DNA from 2 places in the Dictyobacter sp. Z7_2 genome. Region 1 is predicted to be linked to the other one. Evidence: a T-box and tRNA genes for the amino acid it is inferred to sense, from the RefSeq annotation. Region 1 holds a T-box; the other holds one or more tRNA genes.
What was found. The T-box of region 1 lies ahead of serS (serine--tRNA ligase). A T-box ahead of a tRNA ligase gene usually reads a tRNA of that ligase, here a tRNA-Ser.
Positions count from the first base shown of each region.

Region 1 (8,965 bases):
AAATTGGTACAACTCATCCAGTCAAGGTCTTCAATGCTCTGAGTGAAGCGGCTATGATTCAGCTTTAGCTTAGGATTAATCTAGATTGGCCGACGTGGATAGATACCATCTCTAATATATCTCAAAATGCTGGAGGAAACAAAGATGCAACATCGAATCGGAGTCATATCGGATACCCATCTGCCCAGATTCAAAAGCATCCCGGAGGCTGTCTGGGAGCATTTTGCCGACGTCGAGCTGATTATCCATGCAGGAGACTTATCTGTTCTCTCAGTCGTGACCCAACTGGAGACTCTCGCGCCGGTCGTAGCCGTCCAGGGCAACGTCGAGCAAGATGAAGTGATCGCCACGCTACCGATCAAGAAAGAGATACAGGTCGGCGGCTGTAGAATCGGCATTGTCCATATTCTCGGCGAAGCTCGTCATTATCCTCAGACCGCACGACGCGAATTTCCCACGGCGCGCATCGTGATCTTTGGTCACAGCCACAATCCTTACAATCAGGAGCATGATGGACAACTCCTCTTCAATCCTGGCAGCGCCACCGATCGCCGACGGCAGCCCACATGCAGCATTGGATGCCTTGTCATCGACGACGAAGAGCAGTCTGTACAAGGAGAGATTATACCTTTGTGAAAAAGGGGATATTTCTTTAATATCCCCTTTTTGGGACAAGGTTATATGGCTGAAAATTACGCACCCTTAATTAAGCGCTGGACCTCTTGTTCTGACCACGGAGTAAACTTTGAGGCTTGGAGGGGATATTTGTCTTTCAATTCATATTTATTGTCTAGCACATTTCTTCCCACATAAATGTTTCGGCGCTGAAAAGGTGCCAATGCTTGCATATCGGGCTGGTTAGCGGCAGAAGGAAGAATCCAGGGCTCTTTGAGGAAGTAGACGTCCTGATTGACCCATTTCGGACAAGGGAATGATGTTCGGATGCATAATTCCTCTACAGTTGCAGCACAGAATGCAGCCCATCGCGGCTGCATTTGGATGTCATGCTCCGTAGGAGGCTCCGTGATCAACTCGTGCCGATGATCTTTTGCATAACTCCACCAATCGTGTAAAAAGTTCCCAATTGCAATCCATGGATCATCATTATTATCCTGGCTGATACTTTCTAAAACTTGTTTAATGGGATGAATGTTATAAGGAAGTGGCGATTTCATGGCGTTCTCCATGCATATGAACATCTTCTCCTACTATTATACTTTAAAACAGTACTCAATTGCATTTTTCATACGCAGACGTGCTGACTGATCTTGTAAATGTTGTGGTATATAAGAGTTTACAACCTTCCAGCATTGCTGTTGAGTCGACAATTTTAGGATCGGTGCCAGGGCCTGGATGTCTCTATAATCCTGAGCTCTGCCGGAGAAAACCTTTAACGCCATCATATAATTCAAATCTGGCACATATATTGTGAGATGGGAAAGTTGTAACCATGGCTTTAACTGTCGAGGTCGCCCTACTTGATCAGTAATAATGCTAACATCATCATTGAGCCATTGATTTGGTAAGCTCTTTTCTTTCGCTGTCGCTGCGATTGCGTTGAGAACTGACGAATATATCTTAGAGTTTGATGCAATGATTGACACATCAATGTCCTCAGTAGCATCTCGATTTCTTACCTGAGTAACCATAAGTGCACCTCCCAGCAGAAGCAGTTGGCCATGAATATTTTTCCTCTTTTAGCTTCTCATTAAGGAAACCCAGGTTTTGTGTGATCTGTTGGCTGTCCATCGTTGACTCCTTTTCACTGACATAAAAAAGGAAGCGGGAATATATTTAGTGCAGAAACGAGAGGGTGTGCTGGCTCGATCACAATCATAACCGAGCCAGCTGGCATACTAACGACCAATATATTCCTGTCCGCCCATAAATGGACGCAGGGCTTCGGGGATGCGAATGCTGCCGTCGGCTTGCTGATGCGTTTCCAATAGCGGAATCAAGATGCGTGGCGAGGCGATGGCGGTGTTGTTGAGTGTGTGGACAAATTTGACTTTGCCATCTTCGTCGCGGTAGCGAATATTGGCGCGTCGAGCCTGCCAATCGTGCAGGTACGAGCACGAATGGGTTTCGCGATAGCGATTCTCGCCGGGGACCCAACATTCGATATCATACATCCCGACCTTGCCGTCGCCCATGTCGCCTGTGCAGACGTTGACGACTCGATAGGGGAGCTCGAGTGCCTGGATCAGTTCTTCGGCGTTCTGCAAGAGTTGCTCGAACCAGTAGACCGACTCGTCGTGGTCGGCTTTGCTGATGATATACTGCTCGACTTTGCTGAATTGATGGATACGGAAGACGCCACGTGTATCCTTGCCATACGTGCCAGCCTCCTGGCGGAACGCGGGACTATAGCCAACGAACTTCATCGGCAGCTCGCTGGCTTTGAGGATCTCATCCTTGTACATACCGGTGATCGAGACTTCGGCTGTGCCGACCAGAAACAGATCCTGATCCTTGATTTCGTAGACTTGATCGCGACCTTTGGGAAACTGTCCATTGCCGACGAAGCAGAAGTCGCGAGCCATAGCGGGAACGATCAACGGTGTAAAGCCTTTGCGTGCCATTTTGTCCATGGCGAAATTGACCAGAGCCAGCTCCATGCGTGCGGCATCGCCGCGCAGGATATAGCTTCTCGATCCAGCGACTTTGACGGCGCGTTCGATGTCTACCAGATTATGCTTGAGCATCAGGTCGTAGTGATCGAGAGCCTCGAAGTCGAATTTGGGTTTGTCGCCCCAATACTTAAACGGCACGTTCTCGCTGTCGTCTTTGCCGATCGGAGCGCTTGGATCGGGGATGTTCGGTACGAGTAAGAGCAGTTGATAACGTTCTTCGATCAACTGATTGAGTGCTGGCTCCTTGGCTTTAATCTCGTCGGCCATCTTTTTGCCTTCGGCGATGAGATTGGTGCGCAGCTCGACATTCTTTTCTTTGGCGGCCTGCTGGATGCCTTTCGAGAGCTGATTCTGTCTGGCGCGTGTCTCCTCCACCTCGTGCTGTAGCGCAACGACCTGCTGATCCAGAGCCAGTAGGGCATCGATATCGATCGAGTTATTTTTTACGCGTGCGGCCTCTTTGACCACGCCTGGATTATTGCGAATAAATGCCAGATCAAGCATGTGTTTTTTCTCCTCTTCTTTTTTTCTGTGTCTTCCTGCTGGGATTGAAAAAAACTCTTTATGCCATAAAAAAACGCCGTGTCCTTCATTCAAGGACGACGACGCAGGATGCGTGGAATCGTGGTACCACCTTACTTTTTCCAATACTTTTCTCTACGAGAGCAGCTTGGAACTCTTTATACCCGCTAACGGAGGCAACCGTTGACGCTTCACGCGTAGGCTCCAGGGTGGATTTCTCTCTTGCGCGTACTGCGTTGCACCGTCCCGCAGCTCTCTGTACGCTGATGACAAGAGATACTTATCCCATTCATAGCCAGGCTATATTCTATCTGATCTGTATTTCAGCATAACAGTGCCTCTAGCATTTGTCAATCCCTGAAGTAGCTGGCTTTCAAAAATCGGGTAAAGGCTTGCATTTCTTCCTGGTACTCAATAAGCTTTTGAGCCTTCACTGATGAAAACTCTTGATAGTCAGCCCCTTGGCTTTGGAGCAAGATACGGCCTGTCCACAGTCGATTATCTAGCACAAGATGACGATCATAGACCATCGAGTGCGCCTGATAAAATCGCTCAAGAAGCGCAAACAGATCTGGAACATAGGATTGATGAAGGCGCTTGCAATCATTTGTAATGCTATCGGCTTCTTTCATCAATGCACGATAGTGATCTGGCGAATGTTGCGCCTCATGTAATTTTGCATTTGCCTGGCTTTCAAGCATAGCCGCATCTGGAGATGAAATCTGGACCCAGGGATATGCATGCCCATGATCAAGATGCCCCTCACATGACGATGACGTAGGGATGCCCAAGGCGTTGAGCACAATAACCGTTTCCAGGATACCCTCGTCGATAGTACGCCCAACTTTATCCACAACACGTGAAAATTGCGTTATTAATTCTTGCCAGGATTGTTCTTTTGATGTCTTTAGCATATACTTTAAAAAGGGAGATGGAGTCGTGCCATTGCATGTTGAATATCCATGTGTATCACCTCTCTCATGCCGTTTCTTTTTACTATACCTGATATACAGGTAATTTTCAATATGTATCGATAATAAAAAGTCTAAAAGAAGTCTATCTCTTACAAGGGATAGACTTCTTTTATGCTTGTCAGTTGGAATGTTCGACATGACTGACATTTTTAGTGAACCGGAAAGGATGACATTTCAATGAATGTTGACCTTCCTGAATGACTTTTTAGCGGACCTGCTTTATCGGAGTTTCCATACCTGCACATTCGCGAATGTGGCGTCGATCGGTGTATTGTTATCAATGACGCCAACTCCTATCTGACCTGCTGTTAATGTGCTATCGCCGATGGCTCCGAGATAGGTACTGTTGACGAGGATCGTGATAGTTGTCTGGTCGGCCATCACCATCAGCTGATTCATCTGATTGACTCCGACGTTGATCGCTGCGCTTCTCCCCTGAAGGAGCGTGGAGGCTTGATTCGCTCCGTTATAGAGATCGAGTGCATATGAGCCATCAGTGCCTACGTGAAAAAAATAATAGTTTGTTGCACCATTCCCAACGCGGAAAAGCAGTCCGGCTTGTCCCTCGTCGCCCTTGAGGATGGTCACATTGGCCTGATAGGCAAAATTGGAGACATTGGTAGCCTGCGCGATGCACGGTTGGAAATACGTCTGCTGTTCTTCCAGCGCATGATACATACTGTTAGTGAATGCGCAGCCTGTATGTGTATCGGCGCCGCCGGTATCCCAGCGATTGGTGCTGGTGTTGTCTGTGAGAGGATCGTCGATGCTCGGAGTATTAGTGGTCAGGGCCTGATATTGCGATGTGCTGGCCTGGGCCGTGGCTGTGGCGTCGTTAATGGATTGCGTGGCCTGAGCCGTTTGCATGGCTTGCGTGGTGGCTGTGGCTTCGATCTGGCCTTGCGCTTTGTTGATGTATTGAGCTGTTCCTTGTACCTGTGCCTGTCCTGTATTCTGTACGCTGATCGTTTGCTGGACCTGTGCTGTAGCTACGTGACGGATCGATGAGCGATAATTCGTTGTCGTCTTGATGAGCAAGAGGCTAATCGCTCCCAGTACAAGTACGATCGCCAGGATTGCTGCCAGGATCAGGCTGGTTGTTTTAATGGCCGAGCGACGTTTTCTCGGACGCGGAGGAGGAGGCCAGGATGGTCGAGTTGAACTGGCTGCTATCTGTTTTATCGTGGCCTCTTTGGCTAACTGTTCAGTTGGAGCGTCAGCTAGCGTATCCACTGCCAACTTCTCGGTTGGAGCGTCAGCCAGGAGATCTGCGTTTATCTGCTCGGTTGGAGCGTCAGCCAGGAGATCTGCATTTACCTGCTCGGTCGGAGCATCGGCCAGAGTATCTACTTCTAACTGTTCAGTTGGAGCATCAGCCAGAGTATCCTTATTTGATTGGGTGTAATTTAACTCTTTTTTGACCATATTATTTTCTGTCTCCCGCAAGAACTTTTAAATCAGTAGATAGAATAACATAAAAATGCCCGGCTTGCAGATAAAGCGACAAATGGCGAAATTATTTAGGACCCTGCTGGCAGAGATTCCTGCTGGGGAGGTCTATGAAGTCTGGATTATAACTTCCAGACGCGCAGATTGTTGAAGGCGACGTCGGTATGATTTTTTCTGTCGACGGCCATGATGCCAATTGAGCCAGCGCTATAGGTGTTATCGCTAGCACTGCCTACATAGTGCTTATTCATGTAGAGATAAAAGATATTATCACGGGCAATAATCGTCACAATATTTGTCTGACCGGTGCCTGTTTTGATCAGGTTGCTTTGATCGTATATCAGCGGAGTTGTATGCCCATCGCTTTGGGTCAGGATCAAGCCATAGGTGCCGTCGCTGCGGATGCGAAAGCTATAGAAGTTCTGATCGTGAGCACTGGCGCGGAAGATAATTCCGCCTTCATCGCCTTTAATGATCTTCATATTTATCTCCAGCGCAAAATTGTGGAAGCGTGTGGCGTGCGCGATGCAGGGAGAGTAGTAATTGGTCTGATAGGCTCGACTGTGAAGCGCGTTTTCATTAAATGCGCAGCCGCCTCCGTCTTTGGTTGGATAGATATCCCATTTGGCACCGGTGTTGTAGTACAGAGATGTGTCCAGGATAGGATGTCCGCTGGTGCTGCGTGTGTAAAGGTTCTGGAGGATGGTTGATGTTGCTTGTGCTTGTGCTGTATTCTTTTGTGACTGTGCTGTGCTCTGTGCAGCAGCTTGTGTTGTCGCCTTGCTCTGTGTCAGAGCTGACCGTGTGCTATTGATCCGAGCAACGGCTGTATTATGGGTATTGGCTCTCTGCATCATGTATGCTGTGGTAGTTGATTGGGCTCGCGACTGCGTAGGATGTGAAATCTCTGTATAGTAGAACATCCCTGCCATACTGATCAGCAGCAGGAGCGTTAAAACCAGGATCGCTATGATGATAATCGATGACCAGATCTTGTGTCGTTTGAGCACTCTTGCGTGAGCCGGCGTCGCTGTCGCAATCATAAGGGAGCGTTTCAGCGTAGGTTGTGTGCCTGCGTTCGTAAGATTTCTCGTAATGCGCCTATAGGCGGGTATCTGTGTCGAGCCAGTGGCGGAGGTCTGATAGCTAGGATGTGTCTCCAGAATCGGAGGAATGCTTTGTCCACAACTGGGACAGACCGTCATGCCTGGTGAAAGCTGTCTTCCACAATGTTTGCAAGGTTGCATCTCCGACTCCTCTTACCACTTGTCGCCACTATCACATCATCAGCTTATAGCTTCCATATTTTGGCATGCGTGTAGGTAACTTCTGTTGAGCTCTTATAGTTATTGGCAAGCAGGCCAATCTGTCCTGTAGTCATTGTGGCATCGGCGATGCTCGTGACGTATTTTTGGTTGATATAAAAATCGAGTGAGCTACCACTGGCCAGCACTCCGAGCGTATTTACATGGTTGTAGCCTGTTTTGATCAGGTCGCTATAGCCATCTGTCAGAGGCTGAGCAGCTTTCTGTGCGTTGCCCGAATAGTAATAGAGGCTGTAACTACTATCCTGTCCCACCACAAAGATGTAAGACTGTGTGTTCTTCTGACTGGCTCGTACAATGATCCCACCGGCGTCGCCGCTCAGGATATCCATATCCACCTGATAGACAAAGTTGTTGACGTGAATACCTTTCGCCAGACAAGGCAAGAAGAAGCCCTTCTCGCGCACGCTCGCTGTATAAGTGGAATGTGTAAATGAGCAACCGGAACCGGTCTCCCAATTGTTCGTATCGGGAGCGTGAAGTTCGTCGCTGATCGTGGGAGTAGTTTTAGTCATTTCATTGTAGCTATGCTGAAGATGCGCGACTATCGTGGCCGTTGCATGTGTCTGGAACGTCATTGTCGCCACCACCTGAGCTGTTTGTGTCACTTTCACCAGAGCCGTTTTTTCTATTTGAGCATCTCTAGCGATCGTGCGCTCCAGGCTCTGCGCATATGGTTGATAAAATCTGCTGTAGCCGATACTGCCGCCAGCCACAATCAAGATGAGGAGCACTATCAGTATGCTTGCCAGGCGCACCGTCATACGTGGCCTGTTCCGTTTTTTGTGGCGAGAGCTTGTTATTTGAGCTCTCGCGTTATCGTCGTCCTGAACTTCCATCATCAACCTCCTACCGATATTGTACCGCTAGCACATAATTCGGGTAGAAGATCGATGCAGTAAAGTAGCGTCGTATGCTACTTTACATCATACCCAGTTCCCATTTTGCATCTTCGGTCATGCGGTCGGCGGACCAGGGGGGATCAAAGGTCAGATCAACTTTGCAACTCTTTACGTTTTCGACTTGTCCAACGCGCATCTCAACCTCTGAGATGACCTCGCCTGCCATCGGGCAACCCAACGCAGTCAGGGTCATCGAGACGTCGACGTGATTGGTCTCATTATTAATATCCAGATTATAGACCAGGCCCAGGTCAACAATGTTCACCGGGATTTCTGGATCGTAACACTCACGAAGTGCATCCATGAGTTCTGCTTCATTTATTTCTGCCATTGCGTGCGGCTGCCTTTCAACTTGTGGTAGATCGCTTATCTCCCCACATGCTCTTACATATTCAAGAGGCGTTGCAAGCTCTTTTTCTGTTCACTATTAATCCGAGTAAATTAGTAGGATTACCTTTAAATGTAATATATCCCATCGCTGATAACTTGTCAAAGCCCCCTGACGTATCCGGATCATCCGTGCGCCACATGTACTTGATTTGTTGATGGGAACGCTTTTTTTGCCGCTTTCACTGGCTATCTGTGCCATTGTATAAGTAGGATGATGCTTGTGATGCTGGCATGTGTGCTGTGCTGTCCGGAGATAAAGAAAGAGGAAAAGCAATGTTCTATCAAGACGCAGGTCTAACCACGCGTGAACGCGAGTTAGTAATCTTAATCGCGCAGGGAATGGTTGTCAAAGAGATAGCTCCCATGCTCAAAGTCACTGAAAAGACTGTCCGGAACCATCTTCGTAACATTTATCGTAAGCTAGCCGTATATGATCGCTCGCAGATAGTCATCTACGCCTTAAAGAAAGGTCTGGTTGATCTCCAGTCGCTTTGAATACTGATTGTGAGCTTAGCTACTAATGTATGCTGGTTGTCATGGCCGTGTTGGTTTCTGCTACAAGCAATGTCTGCATGCTACGACAGTATTTGATCAGCCGATCAAATGTGGGTAGAGGTTCCAGTGCAGCGACGCATCCAACCAGGATGAGTTTGCGCTGGGCTCGGGTGAGCGCAACATTGAGGCGATTGGGATTGATCAGAAATTCGCGGCGTGGACTCTCCGCTTCCGGCTCGGAGGTGGTGGCGAAGGAGATGATCATGATCAGGCGT
Region 1 is NZ_BAAJPE010000002.1:2,943,134-2,952,098, forward strand. It holds gene AC27N8_RS25930 (metallophosphoesterase family protein) at 145-636, shown strand; gene AC27N8_RS25935 (hypothetical protein) at 693-1,175, opposite strand; gene AC27N8_RS25940 (hypothetical protein) at 1,212-1,649, opposite strand; gene serS (serine--tRNA ligase) at 1,857-3,137, opposite strand; T-box leader at 3,226-3,457, opposite strand; gene AC27N8_RS25950 (hypothetical protein) at 3,506-4,069, opposite strand; gene AC27N8_RS25955 (hypothetical protein) at 4,349-5,554, opposite strand; gene AC27N8_RS25960 (zinc ribbon domain-containing protein) at 5,701-6,825, opposite strand; gene AC27N8_RS25965 (hypothetical protein) at 6,870-7,745, opposite strand; gene AC27N8_RS25970 (iron-sulfur cluster assembly protein) at 7,825-8,136, opposite strand; gene AC27N8_RS25975 (response regulator transcription factor) at 8,469-8,690, shown strand; gene AC27N8_RS25980 (AAA domain-containing protein) at 8,713-8,965, opposite strand, start outside.

Region 2 (8,965 bases), 1.9 Mb from region 1:
ACAGAGAATCCCCCCCAACTCTATCGCATGTTGCAATTCTCGAATATTGCCAGGCCAGGCATAATGCAACAAAAGATCTGATGCGGCAGCACTAATACTCAAAGGGACCCCGTGTTGCTTGCTTTCACGCTGCAAAAAATGCTCAATCAGCAGAGGAATGTCTTCGGGATGCTCATGTAAAGGAGGCATAAAAAATGTCACAACCTTGAGGCGATAAAACAAATCGTCGCGAAATTTCTTTTGTATAACTGCCGTCTGCAAGTCTACGTTGGTAGCTGCAATGACACGCAGCTGCACATGAACCTCTTTCACCCCGCCCACGCGCCGAAAACTCCACGTCTCGAGAAAGCGCAATAATTTAGTTTGTAAGGCAAGAGGCATTGAACCAATTTCATCCAGGAAGAGCGTACCACGATGGGCACGGGCCAGCAGGCCATCACGAGCAACCTTGGCATCAGTATAAGCGCCCGCTTCCACACCAAATAGTTCGGTCTCCATCAGCGCTTCCGGAATTGCTGCGCAATTGATGGGAATAAATAGACCAGGCGACGAGGAATGACGGCCCGCTTCATGAATCGCACGTGCCACGACATCTTTCCCGGTGCCGCTATCCCCCTGGATCAAGATGCGGGCCTTCGGATATGACGCCACCTGACGAACTGAAGTAATAATCTTCTGGATGACCGGACTCTTCCCAACAATCATACCTGAAATCGCATCATCAGACTCAGCCAGTTCTACAGATCGAGCAGGTATGCTCTTTTCTGGTTGTAACACCACAACCTCCTCCACATATCCTACGCAATCAGAGCACTACATCGTCAGATTGGCACAAACTAGTAATCATTGCCCAGTGGAATATTGTATATGCCGCTCGGAGAGGCTAGTGGTCCGCTGGATTGCAATGGTTGCATCGGCTGCGGGCTAGCAATCCAACCGCGTCCGGGCACAAATTTTGCCCCATTCCCACCATTCCCCCATTGAGACTCCGTCACCACGCCATTGACCTCTACTTGTCCAACGAACGCAGATGGATTCATCTCGGGCTGCTGCATAGCAGGCAATGAGGCGGACCAGGGTGAGACTGAAGCAGAAGCATATCCTGGTGCGACGTAGCCATTGCTTAAACCGGTAGCCACCAGTTCACCCGAAACAGGTGCCAGATCAGGTTGCATATTATCAGTGGGCATCGTAATAGAGATCAATTCTTCAGCGATCAGCTCACCAACCACCGGACAAACAATATCGGGAGTAGTCCCCAGGTCCTGGCAAATAGAGAGCAAGGAGGTTCTACCGTCAACATGCGTTAAGACGCACCATTGATCAGGCGTAATCTGCACTTGTGGATTTTGAGCACGGTAGGCGGATAGATCTTTTGGCAACAATACCATATCAGGCGACATAAAGGATGTGTCAATACGACGCGGAGGCACAGGATTAGTTACCGGGACGGGTTGAAAAACACCGTTGTTTGTATCAGATTCTCCAAACAAAGAGGCAAAACCAGAATCGGTCTGCCTGGGACCATCATCAGAGAACATTGCTCCAACATCAGCAAATGAAGGGGTGTCCATCTGCGAGTCAAAAGCAGACTCTTCAGAGATCGCAGGAGTGGCAGCAGGCGAAAATGACTCTGGCGCTGGAAAAGATGTGGCAAACGAGGATGCAGCAAACGCGGAATCATCGAGAAATTGCGAAGCACTCATCAGTGTAGGAACACGTGCGACATCAGGTGAGGGAGTGCTTGGCGTCCGCGGCGTGGACTGCGGCGGAGGCGTCTGAGCCAACGATATCGGTACTGCTGGCGTCGCTGGCGTCATCGGTGAGTAGATAGATGGCGCTGGCGGATTGATTGGCGAGTAAGACGATGGCAGGGGAACGGTTTTAGGCTTGGCTACTTCTGGGGTGGGAGCAATAACAGGTTTGGCATCTTCAATTAACGACGAAATAGACATCGAGACCAATAAGCGATCATTTGGCGGCAGAGTCCCCTCGTCAAAATAAATATCGCCTGAATCCCAAAGCAAGAGAACCTTCAGCGCCTTCGTGGTATTCCTGATAGTCCAGGCCCGTAACGCCTCGCGACTCGCATAACGCGATTCTATCAACTTGCGAGCTGTCTGAGATTCATTTGCCTGAGGACCTAATACAAGTAACGTTTCTTGCAGAGCGCCTTGTGGGATAACTCCATCCTGAACTAAACGCTCACCGAGTGTTGCCTGAGTACGCAAGGGTCCAATACAAAGCAGGTGGCCGTCACTGATATAGAATTCAACCCATTGGGAACTCTTTTGAATTATAAGGAGACCAGTCTTTGCATGACGCTCAAGACGCTGCAACACTTCTGCTAATTTAAACTGCTCTAATGTACCTATCAGTGACACAGTACTTCACCGTCCGTCCAGAAAATGGCTTCCATGTAGCATATGTTCCTTTCACCGTTGCACTAGTAGAATCCATACACTTATTTTCACGAAAGTCAACGACTACTTTTTCATCATTCATATACTATCTTGTGTATGCATAGAGTCGGAAGCAAATTGGCACAACTTCCAACACTAACTATCGCTGCCAGTTAAAATGATTATAGTTCCTCGGCACAGGTGAGGCAGAAGCAGATAAGACAAATCTAGAGCAGACGTACATTATCTGCTCTAGTACGGAAGGAGAGGGATTCGAACCCCCGGAGCTCTCACTCAGCTGTTTTCAAGACAGCCGCAATAGACCACTCTGCCATCCTTCCGCAGATAATATACCATACTTGTGCCAACTTGTGAAGGGTTTTATACCAATTTCACAAATATTCGTAAATCTGGTTTTCGTCCCTTCGTGCTAGTCTTTTTTTCCCTTTATTTCTACTACGCAGACGCTAAAAGAATGGATGTGCCTACGTAAGGGCGCAATACTTTTGGTACTATAACCGACCCATCCGCCTGCTGATAATTTTCCAGAATAGCCGCCATCGTCCGACCTACAGCTAATCCAGAAGCATTCAGCGTATGAACGTGTCTCGCTCGTTTTGTACGACCGCTGCGATAGCGAATATTTGCCCGGCGCGCCTGGAATCCTTCGCAATTACTTACCGAGGAGATCTCTATATAATCCTTCATCGCCGGCATCCAGACCTCAATATCGAGAGTTTTAGCAGACGCAAAGGGCAAATGGGCGCTATTTAAAGTCACAACACGATAAGCTAACTCGAGCAGTTGCAGGATCTCCTCTGCATGTTGCAACATATGAGCTAATTCAATATAGGAATTCTGAGGCTCGGTATATTGAAAAAGTTCAACTTTGTTAAATTGATGCAAACGCAATAATCCTCGCGTCTGATGTGAGGCTGAACCAGCTTCGCGACGAAACGCAGTTGTCCAGGCGACATAGCGCAGAGGTAAAATATCACGCGACAAGATCGCATCACTATGCATGCCAATGAGTGGAACCTCCGCCGTAGGATTCAGATAAAGTTCATCTTCGCCACAACCATAGACTTGATCAGCGAATTTGGGCAACTGACCGGCACCTATCATCACTGAGCGCTTCACTAATTGTGGGGGTAAGATCTCTGTATAGCCATGCTCGCCAGTATGCACATCCAGCATAAAAGAGATCAAAGCGCGCTCCAGACGCGCTCCCATTCCCTTGAGCAAGACAAAACGACTACCAGCAATCCGAACACCCATCTCGGCATCCAGAATACCAAGATGCGTACCTAGATCCCAATGGGCCTGCGGCTCGAAAGGTAAGTGAGCGGACTCTCCCCAATGGAGAACTATCTCATCTGGAGAGGCTGTCGTATCCACCACTGGAACACTCGTATGTGGGATGTTCGGCAAAAGAAGCAACAAAAACTGAAGACGTGTCTCGAGATCTGTTATCTGCAACTCCAGCTCGCGAATTTCGTCGTGCTGAGCTTTAATTTGCTCATTTGCAACACGACGCTGAGTTAGCGGGACGGAACGTATTGCCTCTTTCTGGCTTTTTAACGCGGCATATACGTTATCTCGCCGGGCTAAAACTTCGCGACGCTGTTCAGATAATAGTAGTATCTCATCGATCTCGCTATCACGCGCTTCACAACGCTTTTGTAGCGCATCACGAACAATATCATGATGCTGGCAAATAAAATCTAAACCCAACATATCCTTCTCAGTATAGCATAGGAATAGATAGTTAACCGGTTTCTGGTACTCAATGGTAGCTACTTACTCGTCAGTTACATAAGCCCTTGTTTGCTTTCCTCAACTCCTGGCGCATACAATAGTAGGATTATAAATAGTAGAGTTATCAGCAACCAAAAAGATTGCGTGAGGAGATAGCATTCGGCATGAGCCAACCAATACAATTACTTTGCTCAACAGGTGTCTTCAGTCGCCACCCCGATCTCACAGGGCACCAAGCCATCATTAAATACGGACCACTTTTAGAGGTTGATGGCCTGGAGATTATGTTTTATCCTACCTGGTACGGACAAATCGAGCAGATCGCCGCTGAACTACTGCGCACCGAGCTACGCTTCCCGGCGATGCATACGGAAAAAAACATTGGGACAGCACTTGGTCAGCCCGATCCTGCAGCGCGGCAACAAGGAGTCGACCTTCTGGAAGAGAATTGCAAGATGGCAAAGCTATTAGGAAGCAAACTACTTGTTCTGCATTTCTGGAATTGGCCCGAATTAGACGATAATCTAGATAATAATCTTTCAATGCAGCAAGCCTGTTACGATCTGGCACAACACTATGGAGTAGAACTAGCACTTGAGAGTATTCCTGGTCGACATTTTGATCCCTTAACCAACCTCCAACGCACCTTGAAGCATGAACCACGCACTCATTTCGCTCTAGATACAGAATTCCTGGCCAACTATAACCAGCTGGATAGCGTCTTTCAGACCCCCTGGCTCTGGGATCAACAGAGGACCCATCATATACATATAAAAGATTCTATTGGTCAACCTTTTGTGGATGGGCAACGCCGCTATCTTCATCCAGGCGAAGGGAATGTCGACTTCGAGCGTTTTTTTGCACAATTAAAACAGATGGGTTTCACCGGTAACGTCAGCCTCGAATCGCCAGCCATTACCCTGAATGAGGGGATAGATGTAGAACAACTCCATACCAGTCTCAACTTCATTCGTCAACACATAAAATAAGCTTAATAAAATATCCTCATAAACAATTTTACCCTTGACTTTTATGCGCCGAGTCAGTAATATTAAGTTTATGCAGAATGAAACTATATGCCACGATCGGCAAGACAAATTTGCCCAGTTCCTGGCTTACCACTATCCTTATAAAGTCATCTCACATGTGTGCGCCGCATAAGCCTGATACATTTGCTTATGCGGCGGAAAGCAGTGCTGATGTTGTGGATTAACGTACGTGCTTCAGCTTCCATGCAAGACGTAGGTTAGTTTTTATCTGTGCTCCTTCTCCAGCCATATTCATACCTTATTCCCATCATCCCATTTCTTCCCAATGCAGCAGATGTGCAGGCCCTCTCCCCTCGACCGCTGTCCATGATTATCTCTCTATGTCTAGCTCTGCGGCCAGACATGCTGCACATTCCAAAAGGAAGAAACAATGTTATTAGTTCAATTCTCAAAAGTCAGCAAAGATTATGCAGGCAATGCAGTCTTTGAACAAATCGATCTAGAAATCCTCACCGGCGAGCGCATCGGCCTGGTAGGCGAAAACGGCTGTGGGAAGTCAACCCTTCTGAAGCTGATGGCCGATCTGGATACACCAACCGACGGCACCATTTCACGCAAGCGCCATATGACTATAGGACATCTAACTCAGGAGATCGATCCGCAGCAACATACAAAAACGGTCTTCGAAGTTGTCGAGGAGGTATCAGAGGAGTTTGCCACCCAACTGCGTGTGCTTCATCATTTGGAAGAGCAGATGGGAGACCCACGCATCACAAGCAATTCAGATGCTTTGGATGCCGTGCTGGATGCCTATGGTAAGGCTCAGGAGCGCTTTGATACTCTGGGTGGCTATATGGTTGAGCACAAAGCCAAAGCTGTCCTGACCGGATTAGGCTTCCCTCCCACGGCATATGACCAAAAGGTCGGATCGCTGAGTGGTGGCGAGAAAAAACTCGTGAATCTGGCGCGCATACTCGTCCAAACCCCAGATCTTCTCCTGCTGGACGAGCCAGATAATCATCTCGATATGGAAGCGAAAATCTGGCTTGAGCAATATATTCAGGATTATCCTGGCACAGTCGTGCTCATCTCGCATGATCGTCATCTGCTTGATCAAACCGTGAAGAAAATATATCAACTAGAGGATGGTGCTATCGATATCTACTTTGGTAACTATAGTGCTTATGTCAAAGAGCGCCAGTTGCGACTTCAACAGCGTTATGAGCATTATCTGCTCCAGCAGGATGAGATCAAACGCCTCGAAGCAAGTCTGGTGCAGTTGCGCGAATGGGCCAAGTTTAATGATAAATTCGCTGGGCGGATGCACAATATGGAGAAACGTATCGCACGGATTAAAGAAGATCTCGCACAGAAGCCTGTCCTGGCGCGAAACAAAATGAAGGTTCAGCTGGACCCAGAACGCAGTGGTAAAAAAGTGCTTGAGGCCAAAAGCATCAGTATCACCATCGATGGACGCGTCCTCTGCCAACCTTTTGACCTGACGGTGATGCATGGAGAGCGCATCGGTATCGTAGGAGACAATGGAAGTGGCAAAACCACGCTCCTCAAGACCTTATTAGGTCTACGTCCAAACGATAGTGGGCAGATCAAAATCGGGCCAAGTGTAATCACTGGTTATTATTCACAGGAACAGGAAACGTTACCTGCTCGCAATTCACCTTTGGAATTTGTTACGCGGCTGAAAAATATGAGTGAAGCACAAGCGATCGCTTTACTTCATCGTTTATTGTTTTCTTATCGCGATATGCATACAACCATTCAGAATTTAAGTGGTGGCGAGAAAAGTCGGCTTCAGATCGCACGCTTGATGCTTACCGACGCCAACTTCCTCTTACTCGACGAGCCAACCAATAATCTGGATATTCCATCGGTTGAAGTCCTGGAAGCTGCACTCCAACAATTTGAAGGGACAATTATGATGGTCTCACACGATCGATACTTTCTAGATCAGGTGGCAACTAAGATTATCTCCATCGAAGCGGATAAAGCCATACATGTTTTCCCTGGCAATTTCTCTTATTACCGAGAGAAACAGCCTGTGTAAAGTGCCAAATCAACATGGATATGGTTGATGCCTATCGCCATATCCATAATCAGAAGCTTTAATTAACTCTACCATTTACCCATTGAAGATTGGGGGGATTTACGTTACACTATATACTGTTTGCATAAACAGTCGGATATCACTTCATTCATTGCAAGGAACCATGATTACTATTATCAAACTTGATCCTCTAGGAGCTGAAAAAACTCGCTATACTGGTGAGGTTCTTTCTCGCTCTCAGCATGAGGTCGTCGTCCAGGCCATCTGGACGATGAAAGAGCGCAATCTCGGCTATACGCGTTTCGTGCCGGGAGATCGCTTCATCGAGTTTTACTATACAAATCGCTGGTTTAATATCTTTGATGTGGCTCAGAAAGATGGTTCACGTAAAGGCTGGTACTGCAATATCACGGAACCTGCGCGTGTCATGGATACCAGAATCGAACAGATCGACCTCTTTCTGGATGTCTGGGTCGATCCAAAGGGAAAAACTCTCATTCTGGATGAAGATGAGTTTGCTGCCACGACTACACTCAGTGCCCTGCAACGTTTGCAAGCGCAGCAGGGATTACAGAACTTGCTTGACATAATAGACAAGCGACAGGAAGTTTTTTCTAGTTTAGCTGAATATTCGTAACATAATGAGCTTTCTACTGCTCAGGAAGGATTCTCTTGATGGAAAAATGGGACGCCAGGCCGCTCCAATCAGTACATCCACCAGAAGAAGATGGTTGGAACGTTTTCAAGCTTGAGTCTCGTAAAAATCTTCATAGTAAGATCCACGAGTTCATCGACCTCACCACAAATAGTTCTCTTTCCACAAGCGAAATACACTATCGCTTACAACAGTGCCAGCAACAATATGGTCCATCATTCGCCATCTTGCTGGTTCATTACCTCAAGTGCACTGATCTAGCCGAGCGCGAAGCAATTGTCTGGCTTCTGACTCAACTACAAGATCAGAGCACCATCCCCTTACTACAAAAGTTGTCACAACAAAAACATCTACCACGCTCAGTACGTCTCTCAGCGGCACTGGCACTCGCAGGAATAGGTCACACTCCAGAGATGCTCAAAACGGCTCGACCATTGCTTTATGCCATAAGTTAAGACAAGTACTTCGTTATGAAGCGAAGCAGCTTGATCATACGTACTAAGAAAAGACTGAGCTATTAAACATCTACCGACAGGGAGGTTATTATATGCAATTTTCTCTTCAAGGCTTTATCGTCTGGCTTATTATTGCTTTAATTGGCGCTTTTATTGGCGAATTAATCGCTCGTCGGAGAGCACGTGATGGTATTATTGGTGCCACAGTCATTGGCTTTATTGGCATGGTTATTATTGTAGGTCTGCTCGGCATCCATTTCGCTAACGACCAATATCTTTACGGGGCACCGATATTCACATCGCTACTGGTAGCCGCAATTTGTGTCGCACTTTGGAGCGGATTAGCGTATCGTCGGGTCTATCGTCCTGGCTATGAACGTTACCGTCGCCGTGGAAGCTATGTACGTCGCCCTCGCCGCCGCCGCCGCTACTACTAAGATACTTTAGCTATAATCATCGATTTTTATCATTGGTAGCGATGATACTTTTGCAGCAACCACTCTCTTAAGAAGCGTGATGGAGTTCTCCTGGCGCTTCTTTTGCATGTCTTGAGCAGCACGATGCTTCAACATAAATAATGACAACGAAACTTGAGTGCCAGAGCCTTGCAGAAGGTTCATCGGTGCGTTATGCTTTCAATA
Region 2 is NZ_BAAJPE010000002.1:1,048,540-1,057,504, forward strand. It holds gene AC27N8_RS17895 (sigma-54 interaction domain-containing protein) at 1-777, opposite strand, end outside; gene AC27N8_RS17900 (DUF4388 domain-containing protein) at 837-2,384, opposite strand; tRNA gene AC27N8_RS17905 (tRNA-Ser) at 2,661-2,743, opposite strand; gene serS (serine--tRNA ligase) at 2,859-4,139, opposite strand; gene AC27N8_RS17915 (sugar phosphate isomerase/epimerase family protein) at 4,325-5,149, shown strand; gene AC27N8_RS17920 (ABC-F family ATP-binding cassette domain-containing protein) at 5,580-7,214, shown strand; gene AC27N8_RS17925 (ribonuclease FAU-1 family protein) at 7,378-7,851, shown strand; gene AC27N8_RS17930 (HEAT repeat domain-containing protein) at 7,890-8,324, shown strand; gene AC27N8_RS17935 (GlsB/YeaQ/YmgE family stress response membrane protein) at 8,417-8,761, shown strand.
Region 2: it encodes a tRNA-Ser, which carries the amino acid that the T-box ahead of serS (serine--tRNA ligase) is inferred to sense. The anticodon was not compared.